Regions from separate parts of the Paenibacillus sp. GL_099_B genome, predicted to be linked through region 2. Evidence: a T-box and tRNA genes for the amino acid it is inferred to sense, from the RefSeq annotation. Region 2 holds a T-box; the other regions hold tRNA genes.
The links. A T-box is a leader RNA that pairs with one kind of tRNA and senses whether it is charged. The one in region 2 lies ahead of ileS (isoleucine--tRNA ligase), so its partner is inferred to be a tRNA-Ile.
Positions count from the first base shown of each region.

Region 1 (3,229 bases), 2.5 Mb from region 2:
GGGGCTAAACACACCACCGAAGCTATGGCTTGATGCTTTGCATCAGGGGTAGGGGAGCGTTGTATAAGGGTTGAAGGTGTACCGTAAGGAGCGCTGGACATTATACAAGTGAGAATGCCGGTATGAGTAACGAAAAGATCAGTGAGAATCTGATCCGCCGAAAGCCTAAGGGTTCCTGAGGAAGGCTCGTCCGCTCAGGGTAAGTCGGGACCTAAGGCGAGGCCGAAAGGCGTAGTCGAAGGACAACAGGTCGAAATTCCTGTACCACCGTAAGCCGTTATGAGCAATGGGGGGACGCAGCAGGGTAGTGACGCGGACTGATGGATGTCCGTCTAAGCAGTGAGGCTGATGTGTAGGCAAATCCGCACATCGTAAGGCTGGGCTGTGATGGGGAGCGAAAATTATAGTAGCGAAGGTCATGATCTCACACTGCCAAGAAAAGCCTCTAGCCAGGTGATGGTGCCCGTACCGCAAACCGACACAGGTAGGCGAGAAGAGAATTCTAAGGCGCGCGGAAGAACTCTCGTTAAGGAACTCGGCAAAATGACCCCGTAACTTCGGGAGAAGGGGTGCCCCGGTAGTGTGAATAGCACGAGGGGGCCGCAGTGAAAAGGCCCAAGCGACTGTTTAGCAAAAACACAGGTCTGTGCGAAGCCGTAAGGCGAAGTATACGGGCTGACGCCTGCCCGGTGCTGGAAGGTTAAGGGGAGCGGTTAGGAGCAATCCGAAGCTGTGAACCGAAGCCCCAGTAAACGGCGGCCGTAACTATAACGGTCCTAAGGTAGCGAAATTCCTTGTCAGGTAAATTCTGACCCGCACGAATGGCGTAACGACTTGGGCGCTGTCTCAACGAGAGATCCGGTGAAATTTTAATACCTGTGAAGATGCAGGTTACCCGCGACAAGACGGAAAGACCCCATGGAGCTTTACTGCAGCTTGATATTGAATTTGGGTACGATCTGTACAGGATAGGTGGGAGCCTTTGAAACGTGAGCGCCAGCTTGCGTGGAGGCACCGTTGGGATACCACCCTGATCGTATCTAGGTTCTAACCTGGTACCGTAATCCGGTGCGGGGACAGTGTCAGGTGGGCAGTTTGACTGGGGCGGTCGCCTCCTAAAGAGTAACGGAGGCGCCCAAAGGTTCCCTCAGAATGGTTGGAAATCATTCGAAGAGTGCAAAGGCATAAGGGAGCTTGACTGCGAGACCTACAAGTCGAGCAGGGACGAAAGTCGGGCTTAGTGATCCGGTGGTACCGCATGGAAGGGCCATCGCTCAACGGATAAAAGCTACCCTGGGGATAACAGGCTTATCTCCCCCAAGAGTCCACATCGACGGGGAGGTTTGGCACCTCGATGTCGGCTCATCGCATCCTGGGGCTGAAGTAGGTCCCAAGGGTTGGGCTGTTCGCCCATTAAAGCGGTACGCGAGCTGGGTTCAGAACGTCGTGAGACAGTTCGGTCCCTATCTGTCGTGGGCGTAGGAAATTTGAGAGGAGCTGTCCTTAGTACGAGAGGACCGGGATGGACGTACCGCTGGTGTACCAGTTGTTCCGCCAGGAGCACCGCTGGGTAGCTATGTACGGAAGGGATAAGCGCTGAAAGCATCTAAGCGTGAAGCCCCCCTCAAGATGAGATTTCCCAGTATGTAAGACCCCTTGAAGACGACGAGGTAGATAGGCTGGGGGTGGAAGTGCAGCAATGCATGGAGCTGACCAGTACTAATCGGTCGAGGGCTTATCCAATATGCAAGTTATAAATCGCAAATTTCGTTTCGGATCTAGTTTTCAGAGAATGATCTCTGAATGTAAGCTAAGCTATGCGTTTGGTGGCGATGGCGGAGGGGTTCCACACGTACCCATCCCGAACACGACCGTTAAGCCCTCTAGCGCCGATGGTACTTGGACCGCAGGGTCCTGGGAGAGTAGGACGCCGCCAAGCGAATTCCCTTTGGGGTATTTTTTTTGCCCCCCTCGTAAGGAAAAGGGAAATATATTGGGGCCCTTAGCTCAGTTGGTTAGAGCGCACCTCTGATAAGGGTGAGGCCGGTGGTTCGAGTCCACCAGGGCCCACCATATAGTTTTAAACCACAGTGAAACATGGGGCCATAGCTCAGCTGGGAGAGCGCCTGCCTTGCAAGCAGGAGGTCAGCGGTTCGATCCCGCTTGGCTCCACCATTCCCTGATAGCTCAGTTGGTAGAGCACTCGACTGTTAATCGAGTTGTCACAGGTTCGAGCCCTGTTCGGGGAGCCATTCAGGAGAGGTGTCCGAGTTGGTCGAAGGAGCACGATTGGAAATCGTGTAGGCGCCAAAAGCGTCTCGAGGGTTCGAATCCCTCTCTCTCCGCCAGATAGAATTTTGTTACTGTGGCCCGTTGGTCAAGGGGTTAAGACACCTCCCTTTCACGGAGGTAACAGGGGTTCGAATCCCCTACGGGTCATATATATGGAGGCTTAGCTCAGCTGGGAGAGCATCTGCCTTACAAGCAGAGGGTCGGGGGTTCGATCCCCTCAGCCTCCACCATATAGTTTTTAAATAACGACGCGGGGTGGAGCAGCCCGGTAGCTCGTCGGGCTCATAACCCGAAGGCCGCAGGTTCAAATCCTGCCCCCGCAATTATACTTTCTCTGAAGAAAGTGATCTGGAACCGTGGTGTAGTTGGCCTAACATGCCTGCCTGTCACGCAGGAGATCGCGGGTTCGAATCCCGTCGGTTCCGCCATTTTTACTCAAGTAACATTTTACACCGTGCCGGTGTAGCTCAACTGGTAGAGCAACTGACTTGTAATCAGTAGGTTGGGGGTTCAAGTCCTCTCGCCGGCACCATTTATTGCATTTACCTCTGAATTTATAATAGAATGTATATTGTAGTTTCAGATGGGAATACTGAGATACTCTCAGCGAATGTAAGGGATAGCTTATGGCGATCGTGGCGAAGTGGTTAACGCACCGGTTTGTGGATCCGGCATTCGGGGGTTCAATTCCCCTCGATCGCCCCATGTTTTCTTAATGGGGATTAGCCAAGCGGTAAGGCAACGGACTTTGACTCCGTCATGCATAGGTTCAAATCCTATATCCCCAGCCATTTTAGTTTTTAGTTTGAGTCATTAGCTCAGTTGGTAGAGCACCTGACTTTTAATCAGGGTGTCGAAGGTTCGAGCCCTTCATGACTCACCATTATATTTTGCGGTCGTGGCGGAATTGGCAGACGCGCACGGTTCAGGTCCGTGT
Region 1 is NZ_CM174430.1:332,019-335,247, forward strand. It holds rRNA gene AC3ITG_RS01565 (23S ribosomal RNA) at 1-1,743, shown strand, start outside; rRNA gene rrf (5S ribosomal RNA) at 1,823-1,939, shown strand; tRNA gene AC3ITG_RS01575 (tRNA-Ile) at 1,997-2,073, shown strand; tRNA gene AC3ITG_RS01580 (tRNA-Ala) at 2,100-2,175, shown strand; tRNA gene AC3ITG_RS01585 (tRNA-Asn) at 2,177-2,252, shown strand; tRNA gene AC3ITG_RS01590 (tRNA-Ser) at 2,257-2,348, shown strand; tRNA gene AC3ITG_RS01595 (tRNA-Glu) at 2,368-2,439, shown strand; tRNA gene AC3ITG_RS01600 (tRNA-Val) at 2,447-2,522, shown strand; tRNA gene AC3ITG_RS01605 (tRNA-Met) at 2,542-2,615, shown strand; tRNA gene AC3ITG_RS01610 (tRNA-Asp) at 2,643-2,720, shown strand; tRNA gene AC3ITG_RS01615 (tRNA-Thr) at 2,749-2,824, shown strand; tRNA gene AC3ITG_RS01620 (tRNA-His) at 2,922-2,997, shown strand; tRNA gene AC3ITG_RS01625 (tRNA-Gln) at 3,009-3,083, shown strand; tRNA gene AC3ITG_RS01630 (tRNA-Lys) at 3,100-3,175, shown strand; tRNA gene AC3ITG_RS01635 (tRNA-Leu) at 3,185-3,229, shown strand, end outside.
Region 1: it encodes a tRNA-Ile, which carries the amino acid that the T-box ahead of ileS (isoleucine--tRNA ligase) is inferred to sense. The anticodon was not compared.

Region 2 (3,229 bases):
TGTTTCCGATATACATTAAAGTGCAAAGGTTGATATGACCGCCAAAGGATCAGAGTCTGATCCTGCATTCCGTATTCGTGCCAGGATTGGGCATCACATATACGGCCCCTTGGGTGGAACCCATATGCTGCAAACCTTCTCAGTCCGGGAAGGAACTTTTACAGGAGGTGGACAGCATGCCATTAACGCCGCTGGACATACACAACAAGGAATTTTCCCGACGCTTGCGCGGGTATGACGAGGATGAGGTCAATGAATTCCTGGATCAAGTCATCAAAGATTACGAAGGCGTCATTCGCGAAAACAAAGAGCTGAGCAATCAGTTGCTGTCCGTTCAGGAGAAGCTTGATCATTTTGCAACGATTGAAGAGACGCTGAGTAAAACGATCATCATTGCGCAGGAAGCTGCGGATGATGTGAAGAACAATGCGAAAAAAGAAGCACAGTTGATCGTGAAGGAAGCCGAGAAAAATGCGGACCGGATCGTAAACGAATCTTTGTCAAAATCACGCAAAATTGCTTTGGAAGTCGAAGAGCTGAAAAAGCAGGCGTCTATCTATCGTGCCCGTTTCCGTACACTTGTGGAAGCACAGCTTGAACTGTTGACTCAGGATGGTTGGGAAGCGCTGGAGAGCCGGGAGCAGGAAGTCCGTGACCGTGAGCGGGAAATGAAGGAAATTTATTAGTCTATCCGCCTGGTTGACTTTTGCCTGTAAAGAGGCTATAACTATATTCATAATGAATAGTGATTCCATGACGGGTTCAGTACGTTATGATCTCATCCCTCAGAGAGTTGGCGTTTGGTGCAAGCCAATGGATGAGTTATAGCCGAATATCTCCCCGGAGAAGTGACGCTGAAGCGGTGAAGGATTGGCCGTGTGTAAGCGAAACCGTGAGCCGAACGTTATATCGGCACCCTGCTGTAGTTAAGCGGGGCATAAGCGCTGTTGATGACAGAGCATACCCAATTATATTGGATGTGGTTTGTGATGAACAGAATTAGGGTGGTAACGCGAGCATAACCTCGTCCCTTTCCAGGGATGAGGTTTTTTTGTGTCCAAAAAAAGCAGCGAACGTACATGAGGCCCGAAGGGACCTCAAGAAGAGAGCCAGCGCCGGAGGAGCGAAGCGTCCGGCACTGGGGTTCGCTAAGGCGAACGTGCATGAGGCCCGAAGGGACCTCAAGGAGAGAGCCAACCGCCGGAGGAGCGAAGCGTCCGGCAACTCCCTTCTCGCGGCAAGGCCCTGCGGCGTTCCCGAAGGGGACAGCCGCAAGAGGGCCGACTCCAACATACACACCCTCGCCAACGCCGCCGCAGTTCCCGCCAAAGACAACCCATTCCGGGTGTCCAGAGGGCGGAGCGCCTATGGGGTCCCCCTTGGTAAGGGGGATTTAGGGGGATTGAAACGCTTTTTGTGGACGGTCCACAATCCATACTTGAAAGGAAGATTATCATGCAACGAGTTGACGTCAAAGAGAAAGCACGTGCCAGAGAACTACGTGTGTTAAACAAATGGAAAACAGAGAATACATTCAAAAGATCCATCGAAAACCGGGAAGGCAAGCCGAACTTCGTATTTTATGAGGGACCGCCTACAGCCAATGGTAAACCACATATCGGTCACGTACTGGGCCGAGTAATCAAGGATTTCGTGGGACGTTATAACACGATGAAGGGTTACCGCGTCGTTCGTAAAGCAGGCTGGGATACACATGGTCTGCCTGTAGAACTGGGTGTTCAGAAAAAGCTGGGTATCTCTCACAAGTGGGAAATTGAAGATTATGGCGTGGAAAAATTCATTAACGAATGTAAAGCTAGCGTGTTCGAATACGAACAACAATGGCGCGATCTGACGGAAGGTATCGGTTACTGGACAGACATGAATAATCCATATATCACACTCGACAACAATTACATCGAAAGTGTGTGGAACATTCTGGCGACGATTCATGAAAAAGGCCTGCTGTACCGTGGTCACCGTGTGAGTCCTTACTGTCCGTCTTGCCAGACTACACTTAGCTCCCATGAGGTAGCGCAAGGGTATAAAGACGTGAAAGACCTCAGTGCTACAGCCAAATTCAAGCTGGAGGACAGCGGCGAATTCGTGCTTGCCTGGACAACGACCCCTTGGACATTGCCTTCACACGTTGCGCTTGCCGTGAACCCTGATATGGACTACTCCCGTGTTCGTCAGGACAACGAAGTGTACATCATGGCGACCAATCTCGTTGAGAAAGTCATGAAGGATGCCAAAGGTGAGTATGAAGTTATCGGTGCCCTGAAAGGTTCTGACCTGGTTGGCAAAACGTATGATCCTCCGTTCAACTACGTGCAGGCTGAGAAAGCAAACATCATCCTGGGCGCAGGGTTTGTAACCGATGCAAGTGGTACAGGGATTGTACACATGGCACCTGCACATGGTGAAGATGACTATCGTGTATGTCGTGAGAATGGCATCAGTTTTGTGAATATGGTGGACCTGGAAGGCAAGTTTGTGCCACAGGTAACTGATTTTGCCGGACGTTTTGTCAAGGATTGCGATATTGATATCGTAAGATACCTGTCGGAAAAAGGACGTTTGTTCAGCAAAGAAAAATATGAGCACAGCTATCCGTTCTGCTGGCGTTGTGATACACCACTTCTGTACTATGCAATGGACAGCTGGTTTATCCAAACAACGGCAATCAAGGATCAGCTGATCGCCAATAACAGTGAAGTAGACTGGTACCCGGGCCACGTTCGTGACGGGCGTTTCGGGAAGTTCCTTGAAGATCTCGTAGACTGGAATATCAGCCGTGACCGTTATTGGGGAACGCCACTGAACATCTGGGTATGTGAAGAGACGGGTGAACAATTCGCACCGCATAGCATCGCTGAACTGCGTGCTCGTGCCATTGGGGACGTGCCTGAGAATCTGGAGCTGCATAAGCCGTATGTAGATGACGTCAAAGTCATGAGCTCTTGTGGCAAATATGAAATGAAACGTACACCGGAAGTGATCGATGTCTGGTTCGACAGCGGCTCCATGCCGTTTGCTCAGCAGCACTATCCATTTGAAAATAAAGAAATCTTCGAACAGCAATATCCGGCAGACATGATCTGTGAAGGAATTGACCAAACACGCGGCTGGTTCTACAGCTTGCTGGCCGTATCTACACTTTTGACAGGCAAAGCGCCTTATAAAGCGGTTATGGCAACAGGCCACGTGCTCGATGAGAACGGACAAA
Region 2 is NZ_CM174430.1:4,970,879-4,974,107, reverse strand. It holds gene AC3ITG_RS22630 (DivIVA domain-containing protein) at 177-686, shown strand; T-box leader at 745-1,035, shown strand; gene ileS (isoleucine--tRNA ligase) at 1,456-3,229, shown strand, end outside.

Region 3 (3,229 bases), 2.4 Mb from region 2:
CGAGGGGGCCGCAGTGAAAAGGCCCAAGCGACTGTTTAGCAAAAACACAGGTCTGTGCGAAGCCGTAAGGCGAAGTATACGGGCTGACGCCTGCCCGGTGCTGGAAGGTTAAGGGGAGCGGTTAGGAGCAATCCGAAGCTGTGAACCGAAGCCCCAGTAAACGGCGGCCGTAACTATAACGGTCCTAAGGTAGCGAAATTCCTTGTCAGGTAAATTCTGACCCGCACGAATGGCGTAACGACTTGGGCGCTGTCTCAACGAGAGATCCGGTGAAATTTTAATACCTGTGAAGATGCAGGTTACCCGCGACAAGACGGAAAGACCCCATGGAGCTTTACTGCAGCTTGATATTGAATTTGGGTACGATCTGTACAGGATAGGTGGGAGCCTTTGAAACGTGAGCGCCAGCTTGCGTGGAGGCACCGTTGGGATACCACCCTGATCGTATCTAGGTTCTAACCTGGTACCGTAATCCGGTGCGGGGACAGTGTCAGGTGGGCAGTTTGACTGGGGCGGTCGCCTCCTAAAGAGTAACGGAGGCGCCCAAAGGTTCCCTCAGAATGGTTGGAAATCATTCGAAGAGTGCAAAGGCATAAGGGAGCTTGACTGCGAGACCTACAAGTCGAGCAGGGACGAAAGTCGGGCTTAGTGATCCGGTGGTACCGCATGGAAGGGCCATCGCTCAACGGATAAAAGCTACCCTGGGGATAACAGGCTTATCTCCCCCAAGAGTCCACATCGACGGGGAGGTTTGGCACCTCGATGTCGGCTCATCGCATCCTGGGGCTGAAGTAGGTCCCAAGGGTTGGGCTGTTCGCCCATTAAAGCGGTACGCGAGCTGGGTTCAGAACGTCGTGAGACAGTTCGGTCCCTATCTGTCGTGGGCGTAGGAAATTTGAGAGGAGCTGTCCTTAGTACGAGAGGACCGGGATGGACGTACCGCTGGTGTACCAGTTGTTCCGCCAGGAGCACCGCTGGGTAGCTATGTACGGAAGGGATAAGCGCTGAAAGCATCTAAGCGTGAAGCCCCCCTCAAGATGAGATTTCCCAGTATGTAAGACCCCTTGAAGACGACGAGGTAGATAGGCTGGGGGTGGAAGTGCAGCAATGCATGGAGCTGACCAGTACTAATCGGTCGAGGGCTTATCCAATATGCAAGTTGTAAATCGCACATTTCGTTTCGGATCTAGTTTTCAGAGAATAAACTCTGAGATGTAAGCTAAGCTATGCGTTTGGTGGCGATGGCGGAGGGGTTCCACACGTACCCATCCCGAACACGACCGTTAAGCCCTCTAGCGCCGATGGTACTTGGACCGCAGGGTCCTGGGAGAGTAGGACGCCGCCAAGCGAAACCCCTTTGGGGTATTTTTTTTCGGTTTTTCATAGGGGCCCTTAGCTCAGTTGGTTAGAGCGCACCTCTGATAAGGGTGAGGCCGGTGGTTCGAGTCCACCAGGGCCCATAGTAATACCAGATATACTAAAGTGTATGGGGCCATAGCTCAGCTGGGAGAGCGCCTGCCTTGCAAGCAGGAGGTCAGCGGTTCGATCCCGCTTGGCTCCACCATTCCCTGATAGCTCAGTTGGTAGAGCACTCGACTGTTAATCGAGTTGTCACAGGTTCGAGTCCTGTTCGGGGAGCCATTAAGGCCCGTTGGTCAAGGGGTTAAGACACCTCCCTTTCACGGAGGTAACAGGGGTTCGAATCCCCTACGGGTCATAGCTATATTTATTAGCTTAAAAAAGGGATGAGAATCCCAAAGGTTCGTCGGAGGATAAACTTCGTTAGCAATGGCTTCGCAGTCTCGAACGAAGTGAGAGTATCCCCTACGGGTCATATATATGGAGGCTTAGCTCAGCTGGGAGAGCATCTGCCTTACAAGCAGAGGGTCGGGGGTTCGAACCCCTCAGCCTCCACCATATCATTTTCTGAATAACGACGCGGGGTGGAGCAGCCCGGTAGCTCGTCGGGCTCATAACCCGAAGGCCGCAGGTTCAAATCCTGCCCCCGCAATTATACTTTCTCTGAAGAAAGTGATATGGAACCGTGGTGTAGTTGGCCTAACATGCCTGCCTGTCACGCAGGAGATCGCGGGTTCGAATCCCGTCGGTTCCGCCATCTTGATTTTGCTTCAGGGATGAGAATCCGTTTTTGGGTTCGTCGGAGTATTCACTTCGAGAGCATCAGCTTCGCAGTCTCGAACGAAGTGAGAGTATCCCGTCGGTTCCGCCATTTTAATCTTTACATGAGGAAGTTGTTCACTTAATCTGCTATATGGCACCGAACGCCTTAGATAAAGTGCAACGTATCAAGATTAAACTTTATTGTGGCTCGGTAGCTCAGTCGGTAGAGCAGAGGACTGAAAATCCTCGTGTCGGCGGTTCGATTCCGTCCCGAGCCACCATTTATCACAACTTAATATGCCGGTGTAGCTCAACTGGTAGAGCAACTGACTTGTAATCAGTAGGTTGGGGGTTCAAGTCCTCTCGCCGGCACCATGTAATCCTGGAGGATTAGCGAAGCGGCCAAACGCATCAGACTGTAAATCTGCTCCCGTACGGGTTCGGTGGTTCGAATCCATCATCCTCCACCAGTTTTTTGAGTCATTAGCTCAGTTGGTAGAGCACCTGACTTTTAATCAGGGTGTCGAAGGTTCGAGCCCTTCATGACTCACCATTATATGCGCGTGTGGCGGAATTGGCAGACGCACTAGACTTAGGATCTAGCGTCTTTGACGTGGGGGTTCAAGTCCCTCCACGCGCATCCTTTATAAGCGGACGTGGCTCAGCGGTAGAGCATCGCCTTGCCAAGGCGAGGGTCGCGGGTTCGATTCCCGTCGTCCGCTCCAATATTTTGCGCCCTTAGCTCAGCTGGATAGAGCGTTTGACTACGAATCAAAAGGCCGGGAGTTCGAATCTCTCAGGGCGCGCCATTATAACTTCATATGCCGGCGTGGCGGAATGGCAGACGCGCTCGACTCAAAATCGAGTGGGAAACCGTGGAGGTTCGAGTCCTCTCGCCGGTATAGATAACGGGATGTAGCTCAGCTTGGTAGAGCACCTGGTTTGGGACCAGGGGGTCGCATGTTCAAATCGTGTCATCCCGATTTTTACATGCGGGTGTAGTTCAATGGTAGAACTTTAGCCTTCCAAGCTAATAGCGTGGGTTCGATTCCCATCACCCGCTTTATAGAAGTGTAAAAAAAAGAGATGGTTTCTGCCATCTCTTTTT
Region 3 is NZ_CM174430.1:297,927-301,155, forward strand. It holds rRNA gene AC3ITG_RS01310 (23S ribosomal RNA) at 1-1,151, shown strand, start outside; rRNA gene rrf (5S ribosomal RNA) at 1,232-1,348, shown strand; tRNA gene AC3ITG_RS01320 (tRNA-Ile) at 1,387-1,460, shown strand; tRNA gene AC3ITG_RS01325 (tRNA-Ala) at 1,489-1,564, shown strand; tRNA gene AC3ITG_RS01330 (tRNA-Asn) at 1,566-1,641, shown strand; tRNA gene AC3ITG_RS01335 (tRNA-Glu) at 1,646-1,717, shown strand; tRNA gene AC3ITG_RS01340 (tRNA-Val) at 1,842-1,917, shown strand; tRNA gene AC3ITG_RS01345 (tRNA-Met) at 1,938-2,011, shown strand; tRNA gene AC3ITG_RS01350 (tRNA-Asp) at 2,039-2,116, shown strand; tRNA gene AC3ITG_RS01355 (tRNA-Phe) at 2,327-2,402, shown strand; tRNA gene AC3ITG_RS01360 (tRNA-Thr) at 2,421-2,496, shown strand; tRNA gene AC3ITG_RS01365 (tRNA-Tyr) at 2,506-2,591, shown strand; tRNA gene AC3ITG_RS01370 (tRNA-Lys) at 2,599-2,674, shown strand; tRNA gene AC3ITG_RS01375 (tRNA-Leu) at 2,681-2,761, shown strand; tRNA gene AC3ITG_RS01380 (tRNA-Gly) at 2,772-2,846, shown strand; tRNA gene AC3ITG_RS01385 (tRNA-Arg) at 2,854-2,930, shown strand; tRNA gene AC3ITG_RS01390 (tRNA-Leu) at 2,945-3,023, shown strand; tRNA gene AC3ITG_RS01395 (tRNA-Pro) at 3,031-3,104, shown strand; tRNA gene AC3ITG_RS01400 (tRNA-Gly) at 3,114-3,184, shown strand.
Region 3: it encodes a tRNA-Ile, which carries the amino acid that the T-box ahead of ileS (isoleucine--tRNA ligase) is inferred to sense. The anticodon was not compared.